2 regions of the Bacillus sp. BC08 genome follow, and region 1 is predicted to be linked to the other one. Evidence: riboswitches for the same ligand, from Rfam matches in the RefSeq annotation. Region 1 holds a riboswitch; the other holds the start of a gene.
The links. Region 1 has a riboswitch for S-adenosylmethionine ahead of ACXVYO_RS00755 (ABC transporter permease). Riboswitches for the same ligand answer to the same signal wherever they lie in the genome.
Positions count from the first base shown of each region.

Region 2: it holds a riboswitch for S-adenosylmethionine, as region 1 does, so the genes downstream of both, ACXVYO_RS13215 (ECF-type riboflavin transporter substrate-binding protein) here and ACXVYO_RS00755 (ABC transporter permease) in region 1, are expected to answer to the same signal.

Region 1 is NZ_JBTGPA010000007.1:58,349-66,749, reverse strand. It holds gene ACXVYO_RS00775 (DUF3981 domain-containing protein) at 1-1,511, shown strand, start outside; gene ACXVYO_RS00770 (multidrug effflux MFS transporter) at 1,640-2,890, shown strand; gene ACXVYO_RS00765 (hypothetical protein) at 3,141-3,644, shown strand; partial or broken gene ACXVYO_RS00760 (DUF3951 domain-containing protein) at 3,661-3,833, opposite strand; SAM riboswitch class I at 3,937-4,042, shown strand; gene ACXVYO_RS00755 (ABC transporter permease) at 4,177-5,094, shown strand; gene ACXVYO_RS00750 (ABC transporter permease) at 5,111-6,115, shown strand; gene ACXVYO_RS00745 (ABC transporter ATP-binding protein) at 6,072-7,082, shown strand; gene ACXVYO_RS00740 (ABC transporter ATP-binding protein) at 7,079-7,852, shown strand; gene ACXVYO_RS00735 (peptide ABC transporter substrate-binding protein) at 7,866-8,401, shown strand, end outside.
Region 2 is NZ_JBTGPA010000031.1:488,433-496,833, forward strand. It holds gene ACXVYO_RS13195 (LytS/YhcK type 5TM receptor domain-containing protein) at 1-1,053, shown strand, start outside; gene ACXVYO_RS13200 (YjcZ family sporulation protein) at 1,146-1,253, opposite strand; gene ACXVYO_RS13205 (energy-coupling factor transporter transmembrane component T family protein) at 1,389-2,189, opposite strand; gene ACXVYO_RS13210 (ABC transporter ATP-binding protein) at 2,182-3,882, opposite strand; gene ACXVYO_RS13215 (ECF-type riboflavin transporter substrate-binding protein) at 3,893-4,441, opposite strand; SAM riboswitch class I at 4,581-4,696, opposite strand; gene ACXVYO_RS13220 (aspartate/glutamate racemase family protein) at 4,847-5,530, shown strand; gene ACXVYO_RS13225 (macrolide family glycosyltransferase) at 5,580-6,758, opposite strand; gene ACXVYO_RS13230 (peptidoglycan D,D-transpeptidase FtsI family protein) at 7,157-8,401, opposite strand, start outside.

The DNA.
Region 1 (8,401 bases):
TTACTCATTATTCTGTTGCAGTAGCAATTTTAATTGGGCTTGTTTTATTTTCGCAAGATCAAATAGGGAAATTAGAAGGTACGTTAAAAGGACTTCTAATGTTTGTTTTACTAGCAAGTTACGGCTATTTTGGTTATTTGCATGATATAGTAATCTCACAAAAGAAATATGATTCTGTTGTAAAAGTAGAGAAAGATATTTCAGAGCCATTTACTGAAAATGATCAGCCGTTTACAGTGCCGCCAAAGACAGCGGAGAATAAAATGAAAAAAGTATTTGGGGACATTCCGAAAGTAGCTTATTTTGAGCTAGGAGAATTAACGCCACAAATGGTAAATGGTGAGGCTTTATATGTAGCACCAATTGAAGTTTCAGGATTTTTTAAAGCACGTAAAGCTGAGACAATTCCAGGGTACGTAACGATGTCAGGTACGAATCCTGATGCGGAAGCGAAACTGCATCTCGGTTATAAAATGAAATATGTGCCAAGCATGTTTTTTGGTAATAAATTAGAACGTGTCGTTCGAAAAGCAGAACCGGATTTAATTTTTAAAGGGAAACCTAAATTCGAAGTTGATGATAAAGGGAAACCGTATTATACAATGACGTATGGTGAATTTATTTCGGGAAGATCTGGATTTGAAGTAGAGGGCGTTGTAGTCGTAGACGCACAAACAGGTGAAGTGAAAAGATACGATAAAGGAAAGGCACCTAAATTTGTTGATGGTGTATTAAATCACGAGACCGCATCTACATTAAATACGTATTTTGGTAAATACATTCACGGATTTTGGAATACAAAATTCTCGCAAACGGATATGAAGATTCCGACTGAGTGGGGAACGAAAGAAGGCGTTACACCAATCTTCGGTAAGGATGGAACGTTATATTACTTTACTGATTTCACCTCTCCGAAAGAGGGAGTAGATTCTGCACTAGGTTATTCGCTTATCGATGCGCGTACAGGTAAGTTGTATTACTATAACGGAAAAGAAGTGAAGGGAATTATGGATGGTTCAGCTGCTGCGGAAGTAGTGGATAATTCCTTTAAGAGAGAGAAATGGCATGGAACGATGCCGGTTATTTATAACGTGTATGGTAAACCTTCTTGGATTGTACCTGTTATTGATGACGGGGGATTAGTACGTGCCCATACAGTTATCTATGCTTCTAATGCAAAAATATTTGCAACAGGTTCTACGCAAAAAGAAGCGCTTGAGAATTATAAAAATGCGCTGAGTGGAAGTGGAGATTCATTTAGACCAACTTCAAATGGTAAAGAGGCACAAAAAGAAGGCGTTGTACAACGTGTATATAAAGAAAAATCAGGTGAAAATACAATTGTGTACGTACTGTTAGAGAATGAACAAAAAGTATTTATGATACCTGTGAAGAAATTCCCATATGCTATGTTTACAGAAGTGGGAGATCCAATTCAAATCACATATTTAGATACAGGAGAGGCGATGTCTTCCGTATCTAAATTTGCAAATAGTAATTTGAAAAAGTAAAGCGATAGAAATTCTATCGCTTTTTTTTTACAGTATGAAACAGGAAAATACACTATACTTGACGTATGTTTATGTTGTAACTATAATTGTTACGATTTAGTAGTTATAGGAAAGGGTGAACGGAAAAAGTGAATGGAGTTAATCAAGAAATATATAAACCGATAAAGACAAATAGGTTATGGATGATTCTTGTACTAGGGACACTTACGGCGATTGGGCCATTATCTATTGATATGTATTTGCCTTCTTTACCGAAGTTAACGGATGATTTACAGACAGGTGCATCCCTTGCGCAGCTTACTTTAACAGCTTGTTTACTTGGGCTTTCAGTAGGACAATTATTTGTCGGTTCAATTAGTGATATTTACGGAAGGCGCAAACCTCTTATTATTGCTCTTATTATTTATGTTGCTTCTTCTTTACTTTGTGCTATTGCACCATCTATTTGGAGTTTAGTGTTATTGCGCTTCTTACAAGGAGCTTCAGGATCGGCTGGGATTGTTATATCACGTGCAATGGTACGTGACATGTATTCAGGTTCTGAAATGACAAAGTTTTTCTCACTGCTCATGTTAGTAAACGGAGCAGCGCCTATTTTGGCACCGATTATTGGAGGGCAATTGTTACAATTTACAACATGGCGCGGTGTCTTCATCGTTCTTGGAGCAATTAGTGTATTCATGTTAATATCAGCTACTTTCGTATTACGTGAAACATTACCTCCTGAAGAGAGAGAAACGGGTGGATTGTCAGGAACATTGGCGACGTACGGAAAACTGTTAAAGGATCGTCTGTTTATGGGATATGCATTGTCACAAGGGCTAGTAACAGCGGCAATGTTTGCATACATTTCGGGCTCACCATTTGTGTTGCAGAACATATACGGAGCATCACCACAGCAATTTAGTTTATTCTTTGCAATCAACGGTATCGGTATTATTATTGCTAGTCAGGTAACGGGTCGTTTAGCAGGGAAAGTGAATGAGAAGACATTATTTGTTGCTGGTATTATTATCGCAGCTGTTGGTGGCCTATCTTTATTACTGACAATCGTACTAGGAATAGGTTTAATTGGTGTTTTATGTTCATTATTCCTTGTTGTATCAAGTGTTGGGGTTGTCTCAACAACTGGGTTCTCGTTAGCAATGAGAAATCAGAAACAAGCCGCAGGAACAGCGTCGGCCTTATTAGGCTTATTACAGTTCATTTCAGGAGCACTTGTTGCACCGTTAGTAGGTATTGGTGGAAGTAACACCGCATTACCGATGGGTGTTGTAATAGCTCTTTGTGAAATTGGTGCTGTGTTATGTTATCTATTTATGGCCAGAAGAAGTGAGAAGCAGTTTGAACTGCAACAAAGACAAAATTTAGAGGCTTAATTTATAAAAAAGAGCTGATTCAAACATGTGTTGAATCAGCTCTTTTTTCATTTCTTTGAAATAACGCATACAGCTTCGTAAGGTGATGCAAAAGTTATTTGCATAAAGTGACGATACTGTGACAAAAATGTAGGCATGTATATTAAGGTATCGTCTTAAGTGTAAAAAGTAGGATGTTCTCGGTATAATAACAAGTGGAGATATAAGAAACTATAATGAGTAGTAGCTGTAGATAAAAGGAGAAGAAGAGATGAAGAAGGTTTTGGGTATTGCTGTAATGGGAAGTATGATCCTTCTAGCGGGATGTAATGGAAATAAAGATACGAAAGAACCGAAAGAAAAGGTAGAGCAATCTACTGAGCAAACAGAAGAGATGAAAGAATATCGTGCAGTACATGAAAAATACGATATGAAAATGAATAAAGAAATTAATAAAGCATTACAGTTATTTGAAGTGGCAAAAGAAAAGGGCGGTAAGGAAATAACGAATGCTACATATAAAGAAGATGTGCAAAAGGTAACGACGAGCATGTTAGAAGATATCGATAATATACGTAAAGAAATTCGTGTTCCAAAGTCGAAAGAGCAAGAACATGAGGTATACGCTGGTTTCTTGAATGAATCGGAACAAGCGATGAAAAAATTACAGAAGTTAGCTAAAGAAGAAGACTCATCATTGATTCGTGATATAGAAATTAACTTTGCAACAGCATCAACATACTATAAACGTTTTCAAGCAGAAACGAAAAAATAACCTTGCCTGTGCAAGGTTATTTTTTCTTCTTACCATCTCGGTCTTCATCCTCGGATACTAATACTTGTTGCTCTTCATGAAATATAGAAATGGTTTGCCAGGTAATAGTATCGAATGGATTATAAAAAGTTTGTAGAAGCCGAGGATGACAAGTATAACGATTGTTAATGGTAATTCCGATAAAAGAATTAAAAACTGATTTTTCTAAATATATCCAATTTGATTGACTTTTCATTTTTTCAGAATTATAATTCGAAATATACAATTTGAACCAAATAATAATATAGCAATTTACTTATCCAGAGAGGTAGAGGGACTGGCCCTATGACGCCTCAGCAGCGGGTTCTGTAACAGGAACACCGTGCTAATTCCAGCAAGCAAGTCTTGAAAGATAAGTGATGGGCCTTTGTTTATTAAGCCTTGATCTTATTTTTTTAGATCAAGGCTTTTTGTATTTTAAGAAGCGGAAAAGTAATAGGAACAAATATGTAAATAAAACAAAGTAAATTCATTTGTTTAGGGGGTTATTGGAGTGTATGTTGTTAAAAAACTATCAGTTATGGTGTTTACACTATGGATTATTACAACAGTAACATTTTTGATTATGCACATTATTCCGGGGGATCCATTCTCATCGGATGCAAAGATCTTTCCGGCAGAAGTTGTGCAGAATATGAGAGCGAAGTATCACCTTGATGAACCGTTATGGAATCAATATGTTGCTTATTTAGACGGTGTAGTTCATTTTGATTTTGGTGAATCCGTTCAATCGACGGGGCAAGGCGTATCAGAAATTATAACGACAGGGTTTGGTCCGTCAGCGATTATTGGTTTACAAGCACTTATTATTTCATTATTAGTCGGAATTGCAGCAGGTACATTTGCAGCTCTATATCATGGGAAAGTAATTGATTATAGCGTGAGCTTACTGGCGATTTTAGGTATTTCTATTCCGAGTTTTATTCTAGCACCACTATTTATACAAGTATTTGCTATACAGTTTGAACTGTTACCGGTTGCGTCTTGGGGTACATTCGAACATACGGTATTGCCATCCTTCGCATTAGCATTAGGGCCAATCGCGGTTATTACAAGGTTTGTTCGCTCTAATATGATTGAAGTATTGCAGAGTGATTATATTAGATTAGCAAGAGCGAAAGGTATACCGATTAAGAAGATTATTATAAGGCACGCCCTTCGAAATGCGATTGTTCCAGTACTTACATTTGTTGGACCGTTAATGGCTGGGCTTTTAACAGGAACTTTCATTATTGAAAAGATCTTTGCGATTCCCGGTCTCGGAAAATATTTTGTAGATAGTATTTTTAACCGAGATTATCCAGTAATTATGGGAACAACAATTTTCTATAGTGCATTATTAATTTCTTGTATTTTCATTACAGATATTATTCACCGTATTGTTGATCCGCGTATTCGTTCTATTACGTAAGGAGGGGGGCATTTAAATGGGAGCTTATGAAATCAATAAACAGTTATTAACGAATGAAGAGAAAAAAGAATTAACGATAAATAAAGAGCAGCAAACAATTAGCCGAAAAAAAGAAGTGTTTCGTAAGTTTGTATCGAATCCAATCGCAGTTCTAGGAACGGTGACATTGTTACTCATTATTATTTTTTCTCTTATCGGTGAGAGTTTAACTCCTTTCACTGCGAGTGAACAAGTAAAAGAGGCAACTAATTTACCTCCTAGTAGTGAGCATTGGTTTGGAACAGATGACTTAGGAAGAGACATATGGGCACGTACTTGGGCTGGAGGGAAAATTTCATTAGTAGTTGGATTAATAGCGGCCGTTCTTGATATAGGACTTGGTGTACTAATTGGGGGCTTTAGTGGATATGTGAGAGGGCGTAATCGCCTTGGAACGTTGATTGATGAGTGGATTGTACGAGGAATTGAAGTATTATACGGTATCCCATACTTATTAATTGTCATTTTACTGCTAATCATTATGAAACCAGGACTTTTTACAATCATTATTGCCCTTGCATTAACAGGATGGATTGGTATGGCACGTCTCGTTAGGGCGCAAGTCTTATCTTTAAAACAAAGGGAATTTGTTATTGCAGCAGAGCGATTAGGTACATCGCATATGAAGATTATATACGGACATATCATTCCAAATTTAACAGGCATTATTATCGTAAATTTATCATTTACAATTCCAGCAGCAATTTTCTCAGAATCATTCTTAAGCTTTATCGGACTCGGGGTACAGTCACCAGCAGCAAGCTGGGGGACGATGACAAATGACGCGCTCGGGACCTTATTAAGCGGGGAATGGTGGCAGCTCTTCTTCCCATCGCTGATGATTGCGCTCATTATGTTCGCATTTAATGCAATTGGTGATGGTTTGCAAGATGCAATTGATCCAAAAATCGTAAAACGGAATCGAAAGGAGAAAAAACATGGGACAGCTTTTATCTTTAGAAAACGTAACGTTGGCCGTTGAAAAAGAGAATAGTAAGCAAGCAATTGTGAAGCATGTTTCCTTTTCTATTAACGAAGGTGAAATTGTTGCACTTGTAGGAGAGAGTGGTTCAGGGAAAAGCGTTACAGCACAATCTATTATCGGACTAAATCAAGAAGCTATTCATATTGACGATGGAAGTATCTCTTTCCAATCTCAAGGATTAACGAATTTACAAGAATCAGAGTGGAATCAAATTCGAGGGAAAGATATTTCGTTTATCTTTCAAGACCCTCTGTCCTCTTTAAATCCGACGATGAAGGTAGGCAGACAAATCACAGAAGTGATTTTGCAACATGAGAAAAAATCGAAAAGAGAAGCAAAAGAAATTGCGATTAACTTATTAAATGATTTAGGGATACATGAAGCAGAGAAACGTTTTGAGCAGTACCCACATCAATTAAGCGGAGGTATGAGGCAACGTATTTGTTTAGCAATTGCATTTGCTTGTCACCCAAAGCTCGTTATTGCAGATGAGCCTACAACTGCATTAGATGTAACGATTCAAAAACAAATTATGGGGTTATTAAAAGAGCGAAAAGAAAAACAAAATACGAGTATTTTATTAATTACACATGATTTGGCACTTGTACGTGAAGTAGCAGATCGAGTAGTTGTGATGTACGGGGGACGTGTTGTTGAAAAAGGAACGATACAAGAAGTAATAGGTTCACCGAAGCACCCATATACGAAAAGTTTATTGCAAGCCATTCCGAATATGGATGATTCTGAAAAGGTACTTAGGGCCATTGAGGGAACAACACCATCAATTGAAACGTTAAATAGCTTTGGGTGCCCATTTGTAAATAGATGCCCAGTAGCAATAAAAGAATGTATTCATCGTTTCCCTGATAGAACATCGTATTCTGAGGAACACAGTTCACATTGTTGGCAACATGTTCTAGAGCATGACCAAGCGAAATCAAAAGAGAAGGTGAATGCCTCATGACGACAGATTTAATTAAGGTAAAGCAAGTAACGAAAACGTATGGAAGTAAAAAGAAAGAAATAGCGGCGTTAAAAGATATATCACTTTCTATCCCGAAAGGAACAACGCTTGGCATTATTGGAGAAAGTGGTTCAGGAAAAACAACACTTGGTAAGCTCATAGCTGGGATCGAGAGCCCAACATCTGGTGAAATTGATTATAACGGTCAAGTTGTTCACAAGTTGAAGTCAGCTCATAAACGGGATTTCTTGCAGAGAGTACAGTTCATTTTTCAAGATTCAACAGCTGCATTAAATCCGCGCTGGAAAGTACGCGATAGCGTAACAGAAGGATATATTTCATTCGGTTTAGGTGATAAGGGATTGAAAGATAAAGTCGCAGGTGATGCGCTAGAACGTGTTGGATTAGATAGACGATATATCGATCGATACCCACACGAATTTAGCGGAGGACAACGTCAACGTATTGCTATTGCAAGGGCATTATTATGTGAGCCAGAAGTATTAATTCTTGATGAACCAATTTCTGCATTAGATGTTTCCTTGCAAATTCAGATTGTACATTTGTTGCAAAAGATTCAAAAGGAACAAGGCTATACATATTTATTTATCGCGCATGATTTACCGATGGTTCACTATTTATGTGAAAAAGTGGCTGTCCTATATAAAGGAGAACTTGTTGAATTTGGAAATACGGATGAAGTATTCCGTAATCCACAACATTCTTATACAAAAACATTATTAGCATCAACACCAAAAATTTCAGGTTAAAGGGGAATGTAGGATGAAGAAGTTTTTATTATTTGTCATTATGACCGTATTAGCAATTACTTCTGTCGCTTGCGGTAAGAAAGACACTTCAAAAGCAAATGCTAGTAAAGGAGACCGTTTTGTAACGAATCTTGGTAGTGATCCTTATACATTAGATTCAGCAATTTCAACAGACAATAATTCCAATTATGTAATTGAACACTTATTTGCAACTTTGTATAGACAGACAAGTGATGGGAAATTTGAAAAGGATTTAGTAGAGAAAGAGGAAGCTGAGGCAGTTGGAAAAGAGTATACATTCTATTTGAAAAAAGGATTGAAATGGTCTGATGGTTCTCCGTTAACAGCAAAAGACTTTGAATTCGCTTGGAAGAGAATATTAAATCCTAAAACGGGTTCTATGAATGCAACAGAACTATATTTTATTAAAGGTGGGGAAGCATTTAATACGGGGAAAGGTGCAGAAGATGCAGTAGGAATTCAAGCGGTAGATGATGTAACTCTAAAGCTACAATTTGAACATCCAGTAACATCTATTAAACGAACATT
Region 2 (8,401 bases), on a different contig from region 1:
GTTATAGTTGGTACACTTTATGGTGGATTCCCTGTCGGTATAACATTGTTGGCTATTTTATTAATTACAAGAATTGCATTTTATGGATTTAGTATGTTAACCATACTCGTTTATGGCACAATGTTTATCATTACAGCATTCGCATCCGCAAAATTTAATAAGTATAATAGAAAAGTTAAAGTAGCTTATGGAATGTTTTTAACATTTTTTCTAGCAATATTTACAACTGTAATTGTATTAACTTTATCGGATTTTGAAGTGAATAATTTATACATTATTTATTTCATACTATTACCAACTTTTTTGATGTTGTTTGTCATTTATTTTAATGAAGTTTTAAAAGATGCAGTATGTATGCGATCGAAGTTAATTAAAATGGAAAAAATGGAGATAGTTAGCCAACTCGCTGCTAGTATATCGCACGAGGTAAGAAATCCCTTAACTGTCGTAAAAGGATTTACTCAACTTTTAAAAACACCAAATTTAACTCCAGAATCAAGAGACAAGTATATTGAACATATACTTGAAGAATTACACCGCGCCCAAGGCATTATTGATGATTATTTAACGTTTGCCAAACCTGCTTCAGAAAAATTAGATCATATTTCAGTAGAACAAGAGTTAAATCGAGTTATTAATATGATCTTGCCATTATGTAATATGAATACAATACATATTACAAAAGATTTTTCTATGGCGACAATTGTTGGTAATAAACAGCACTTTCAACAATGCTTTTTAAACTTAATAAAAAATGGTATTGAAGCAATGCCTAATGGTGGTACTTTAAATATCTCTTCAGCTATTAGTAATAATAAAGTTATCATACGAATTGAGGACAGTGGCATTGGTATGTCACAAGAGCAAATAAATCGATTTGGCGAACCATATTTTAGTACAAAAACGAAAGGTACAGGTTTAGGTACCATGGTTGCTGTTAAGATCATTGAAACGATGCAAGGTAGTTTAAAAATCCGAAGCGTTATTAATAAAGGTACAACTTTGACAATTACATTCCCAAAATGGAATACGAACTCATCTAAAAACAAATAAAAAAGGAGCATTTATGCTCCTTTTTTATTTGTTTCGATACATAAGTATCTTCTATGTTTTTTTAGTTTACATTTGTGGATACTAATTAGAAATTAGTATCCTCCGCCCCAGCAGCTGCATCCAACGATAATTAATAAAATAAATAACACAACTAATAAAGCGAAACCTCCACCAAAACCACAAGAACCACCGTAACTCATAATTTCTCCTCCTTTTGGTTTGAAAACTAATAGGTAGTTGATCATTTTAACTGGTTCGTATTATACATTATGTAAATATCCCTTTTTTGAGCATGTCTACAAAAAAATAAGTAAAAGCACTCATTTGAGAGTGCTTTAAAATGGATACCAAAAGGTTTGAAATACATGTAACTTTAAATATATTGCTACAATTAAAATAAAAACACCTACAAATAAAGCAATGAAATCCCTGCTTTTTGCTTTATTTGTATAAAACCACGTACGTTTATCCTTCTTTCCAAATCCTCTTAAATCCATTGCATTTGAAACTGTATCGATTCTCTCTAGTGAATGAATAATTAAAGGCCAGAAAATTAAGACACGGTTTTTCATACGAGTCCATAAACCTGCTTCTCCTTTTTCAAAAGCTATCCCTCTCGCCTCTTGAGCATGTTTAATAACTTTATATTCGGACTGAATATTAGGTATATAACGTAACGCAATTTTTATTGCATAGGTTATTTTATAATGAATTCGAAATTTACTTAAGCTACTTACAAATTCACTTGGATCAGTCGTATAAATAAAAATAAGTGTAAATGGTAATAACGTAAAATATTTTAATGAAAGTGTAGCCGCATAAAATAATGTTTCATAAGTAATTGTCGCATATCCGATTTGTAAAAACGAAGTATATGATTCAGTTAATTCAGACCCATGGGTTGGTGTAATAAATAAAATCATGACAGAATTTAATAAACTAAATGTAAATATTACACTAAAAACAATTAAAATTTTACGAAATGGAATTTTTGCAATTAGAAGTCCGATGCAGCCAATCATAAATACAATAAACAATATACGAAAATCAAAAAACAAAAAAGTAAGCGTCATACAAAAAATAAATAACAATAATTTCACTGCTCCATCCATACGATGAAAGTATGTACTATACAAGTTCCTCCCTCCTAGTAACCTCAAAATAAAGTTCTATAAACCTTTCAGGATAGGAAATCCCACTAAAGTTAACTAGCTTGAATAAAGAACTTTCCCTTAGGTTCGCTCTTTGCAGCGTTCTTGAATGACCTAATACGATAGACGCAGTATTATTTGCAATAATTTCCCCTTTATGTAAAACAATTGCTCTATCTGCGTATTCTAATGCGAGATTCATATCGTGTGTGATAAAAATAAAAGATATTCCCTTTGCGGCTAGTTTTTTAATAAACGACATAAACTGTTTATAATGATAATAATCTTGTCCCGCTGTCGGTTCATCTAAAATGATCAGTTTCGGATTTGTCATTAGTACAGATGCAATCGTTACTCTCTTTTTTTGTCCATAACTTAATGCCTGAATTGGCCAGTTTCGAAATGGATACAAACCACAAATTTTTAACGTCTCTTCCGCTCTAAGCTTAATTTCTTCCTTTGAAACCTTTTTTAGTTTTAATGTAAATGAAACCTCTTCTATAACAGTAGGTTGTGTAATCATGTGATTTGGATTTTGCATCACATAAGATAGGACTTCACCACGTTTACGAATAGACCAAGAATTAATATTTACTCCATCAAATAAAATCCTATCATTTTTTGTTTTGTTTATGCCTATAAGACTATGAGCTAATGTTGATTTTCCAGCGCCATTATGACCTAAAAGTGCTACAATTTCCCCTTCTTTTATTGAGAAATTTACATTGTCTAATACTTTTTGTTTATTAGGATAGGAGAACGATAAATTTTCTACTTTTAATAATTCTTTGTTGGTAGGAGTGCTTTTACAAAAAACTTGCTTCTCCATCCACTCATTTATTGCGCTACTTACACTGTCTCTTTGAAGATTTTCAAATGGATATATTCCAGCATTATTACTATCAAAAGGTAATCTCTTTAATCCTTCTATGTACATAGGTTCTCTTAAGCCGATAGATGGTAATATATTTGACGTTAAAATCTCTTCTGGAGTGCCTATCGTAACAATTTCCCCTTCATCCATTAAAATGATTTTATCTAAATCCAGATTTAACATTTCTTCTATACGATGTTCAATAATTACAATTGTTTTATTATATTGTCTATGTATATCTTTAATAAGTTCTATTGTATGTAAGCTACTTACTGGATCTAAATTCGCTAAAGGTTCATCAAATAATAATATATCGGCATTCGTTGTTAACAAACCTGCTAGAGAAACAGTTTGTTTTTGACCTCCTGATAATTCATGTGGACTTTGTTTATGAAAAGAATGCAGCTTTACCTTTTTTAATGAGTCTGAAACAATTTTTTTCATAGTGTTTTGATTTACACATTCATTTTCTAAATAAAATGCTACATCTTCTTCTACTGTAAGACCAATAAATTGAGCATCTTGATCTTGCAAAATTGTTCCTACCTGTTTACTCTGTTCAAAAATACTCCCTTTCCTTGGGTCTTTTCCGGCAATTAAAATATTTCCAGTGCTACTCCCCCCATAAGAAAACGGGATTAGCCCATTGATACAATGAGCTAACGTTGACTTCCCTGAACCACTACGTCCAGCAATTAATACTTTTTCCCCAGGATATATATGAAAAGTAATGTCTTTTACAGTAGACTGCGCCGCATGCTCATATTGAAAGCTAAATTGTTCAAAAGAAATAACTGGTTGCATGTTAACATCCCTACTTTTCAATTTTTAAATGTGTATGTTTCTTATTAGACTTAGCTAGACCTATTGTAATTGGTAACCCAAGTACTAAAAATACAATAACATCCGCAATTGTTGCTCCTAATACTTGTATAACAATTTTGTCAAACGGTTCTCCCATCACAATAATATCGAATGCACCAGCAAATGTAATAGCAATGACAATACCAAGTAACCCCGCAATAGCTAAATAAGAAATATTCCCCTTATTATACGTCCCGTTTTTCACACTAAAGCCAGCTCTTTTTTGAATGAGTCCCATTGCAAATCCGATAATACCTGAACTAATAACCCATCCCCACCAAATACCCCAACCAGCGATTGTATCCGTTACAGTATGACCGATAAGTCCTATTAATAGTCCTGCCACAGGGCCAAATAACGCTCCAAAAACAGTTAAAATAGCTAATGCAGGTTTAATAAATGTATTTGGTGCAATTGAAAATCCCCAAAGTCCTAATATCCCGTATAATGCTGCTCCAATTCCGATTGCCACTACTAACTTCGTTGATAATTTGTTCATTACAATTCCCCTCTCATATTAGTCAACTTTAATTACTCTATATTTATTTTAAAAATGAATTATGCATCGACACTCCCTTTCTATACAACAAAAAATGACCTCTTATATAAGAGGTCATTTTCTTTCACGTTCAAGAATCCCCTTATCTTCCAAAAAACACATCGTGTCCTCTGCGGAATTAGCACCTTCCTATAAATGTACTTAGGGGTTGCTGAGGTTTCATAGGGCCGTTCCCTCCACCTCTCTGGATAAGTATTAATTTGTAATTCGTATTATGGCACTAAGAAGAATAAATTTCAATACTTTTCTGATTATTTTTATTTTTTGTTAAATGATACATTTAAATCATTGTATTCTTATCGGAATTATGAAATAATGAACTCACAATTGTTTCGGGAGGAATGTATGATGAAAGTAATTGGTTTAATTGGTGGACTAAGTTGGGAATCTACATCGTTATACTATAAACATATTAATACACTTACACTCTCTCAATACGATCAAAATGCAAAGCTTGTTTTATATAGCATGGATTTTGGTGAGGTAACTACTTTATTACAAAATCATCAATATGAAGAAGTGAAAAACGAATTAGTAACAGTTGCAAAAAAAGTTGAAAAGTCCGGGGCTGAATGTTTATTAATGTGTTCCAATACGGTCCATTTATTTGCTGAAGAAGTAGAACGGGAAATATCAATACCATTCCTTCACATCGGTGATGTAAGTGCTAAAGAAATAGTAGAACACAATATAAAACGTATTGGACTATTAGGAACGAGGCAAACGATGGAACAAGACTTCTACAAATCACGTCTAGCGAACTATAACATTGAGACAATCACCCCTATTAAAGAGGAGAGAGATTTTATTCATTATGTTATTTTAAATGAATTAAGTAAAGGGATTATTTCAGAATCATCAAAAGAAAAACTATTACAAATTACAAAATCATTAATTCAAAATGGTGCAGAAGGTATATTGCTAGGATGTACTGAAATTCCTTTGCTTATTTCTCAAAACGACCTTACTGTACCTGTTTTTGATACTGCTTTTATACATGCAAATACTGCTGTGCAGTTTGCAGGATAATAATATAAAAGCATAAAGGTTAAGCCTCTATGCTTTTATATTGTCCAAACTATTTATTTAAAAGAGATGTAATAACTTTGATTGCTTCTTTTGAACCACCACATTCTAAAAAACTATCATTCAGTTTTCGTATACCATGTTTATACTTTTCATTTGAAAGAGCATCTATTACCGCTTCATTTAGAGTTTGCACATTAACATGCTCTTTCAATAATCTATGTGCTGCTTCCAGCTCAGTTAATCTTTGTGCTATCATTGGTTGGTCTTTATCATGTGGAATTATGACAAATGGGACATTAAAATAAATAGCATCGTGCACACTATTCATACCGCCATGTGTAATAAAAACATCTGCTTCATTTAATATTTCTGATTGGGGTACGTATGAAGCAATTATAAAATTGTCTGGCGCTTTCTTAATTTTAGAACGATCATTTCTATCACCAATTGCCATTATAACTATTCCATCAAAATCTGAGAAAGTATCAATGCAAGTATTAAAAAAAGGTTCGAGTCCTTCAAGCAGTGTTCCCATTGAAATATAAATAACTTTCTTATCTTTAAGTAATTCAAGTGGAAACTCTACATTTGTTTTACGCTTTGAAATACTCGGACCAATAAAAATGTTATTTTCTCCGAACGCGTCGCTATTAGGTTGAAAATAACGACTTGTGTAAACGAGAGAAATATCACCCTTATTATGCATAAATTGAAGATTATTTTTGGGCTTTACTCCAAATTCGTGTTCCATTTGATATAATAATTTTTCAGAAAGTTCATCAGGATGGAATTGTATTTCTGCATTTGGATGAAAAGGTAACGTCTCCAAAAATTCTGGAGGAATTAAAAATATAGGAGAAGAAACTACGCCTGGAATTTGTAAATACTCCTTTACTAACTCTCCAGCACCAAATATATCATAAATTACGAAATCAAAATTTATTCTTTCACATAATTGTTTTGTAATTTTTAATATATATAAAGAAGTTTGAACATGTACATGAAAGAAAGAATTCAGCCCAGATGAAGTTTCATTATCAATAGAAATCTCCTTTAATAAATCTGGATGGGTATATACAGTCGCTCCCAAATCTTCAATTCTGCCTCTAAAGCGTTCTGTTGTAATATAATGTACGTGATCACCCCGTTCAGTAAAGGTTTTGACTAAACTTAATGTAGGATTTACATGTCCTTCTGCTGGAAAATTAACCATCAAAATATTTAGCACTTATTTCTCACTCCTTACATTTAAATACTCTTATTAATCATACTGTAAATATTACCGCCAATCTTCACCTAATAGTCCTATTATGCTCGCTACTTTAAATTGATAAATAATTGTCAGTTAATAACATAAAAAAAGCATCTACATAAGTAGATGCCTAACTGTGATAAGGAGTGTTCTGTGAGGTTAGAATAAGCTTTTCAGCTTGTCCTATGCTATCAATATATGATTTATTTTATAAAACGTGAATAATTGATAGAATTATTTTACCCATTTTATTCGATTAAATAGATAACATACCATTTCTACTTTATCTATTATACTATTATTCCTCGTTTCTAATTTATTCCTATGAAAAAACGCCTCTAGTTCACATGATTGCTAGAGACGCTTCGTACATGTTAATTCTCTTTAGGATCATCTATTTTTGGCGATTCTCCACTTAAACGCTTGTTTTTCAATTCGAAATAAGCATCTAAAACTTCTTTTCCAATATCAGAGTTAATGCCAGATTTATCATTAATAACCCATGGTACAACTACAGAGAACGCTACTTCCGGATTATCATATGGCGCATATCCTGCTAACGTTAGATTATAACATTCCCTTCTCTCGCCCTTTTCATTTCTTCCAATATCACTTTCACCACCATAAACTGTCTGTGCTGTTCCTGTTTTACCTGCTGGTTTATATGATGCTTTTTGGAAAGCCCTTACCCCAGTTCCATCACCTTCTTGGAATACCCTTCTAAATCCTTCTTTTACTTGATTTATATATTCCTCTTTCATATCTATTTTATTTAAAACGATTGGCTCTACTGCATGTACCACTTTTCCAATTTCATCTTTTTGCGACGTTTGCTCTCTAACCTCTTGAACAATTTGCGGCTTCATTCGATATCCACCGTTTGCAATTGTTGAAATATACTGTACAAGTTGAAGTGGTGTATACGTGTCATACTGACCAATTGAGTAGTCTAATAAGAAACCAGGTTGGTTATCTTTTTTACCAATTTGTCCAGCTGTTTCATTTGGTAAATCAATGCCCGTCGGAACACCTAATCCAAATTGCCTAAAATAATACCTCATTTTATCAAAGTACTCCTGTTTAATATTTAATGAGCTATTTTTCACATAATCCACACCTGCAATTTTTAATGCTGTATGAAACATATAAACGTTTGAAGAAACTTGTAACGCTCTTAAATCATCAATATTTCCGAACTCTTTCCAAGACTTTTTTTCCTTAGTTCCTTTAAACTTCATTGGTGCATCATAAAAATAAGTACCTGGTGTTATAGCTTTCGTTTCAAATCCAGTTAAAACTGTCGCACCTTTCACTGTTGATCCAAGTTCGTATGAACTAGTCATTGTGCCTAATGCATAGTCTTCAACTTCTGTTTTTCCGTCTTTTTCTACAAGTCTTTTCCCAGCCATCGATAATACTTGTCCGTTTTTCGGATTCATCATTACAACAAAAGCACGATCCAACATCGATTCTGAACCTTTATATGCTTTTAATATTTTTTCAATACTTTCTTCTACTTTTTTCTGCAGCTCCATATCTATTGTTAAAGTTAAGTTCTTACCGCTTTTCCCCTCAGACACTGTTTCCGTTCTAATTGTACTACCTTTTTTATCAGCAAC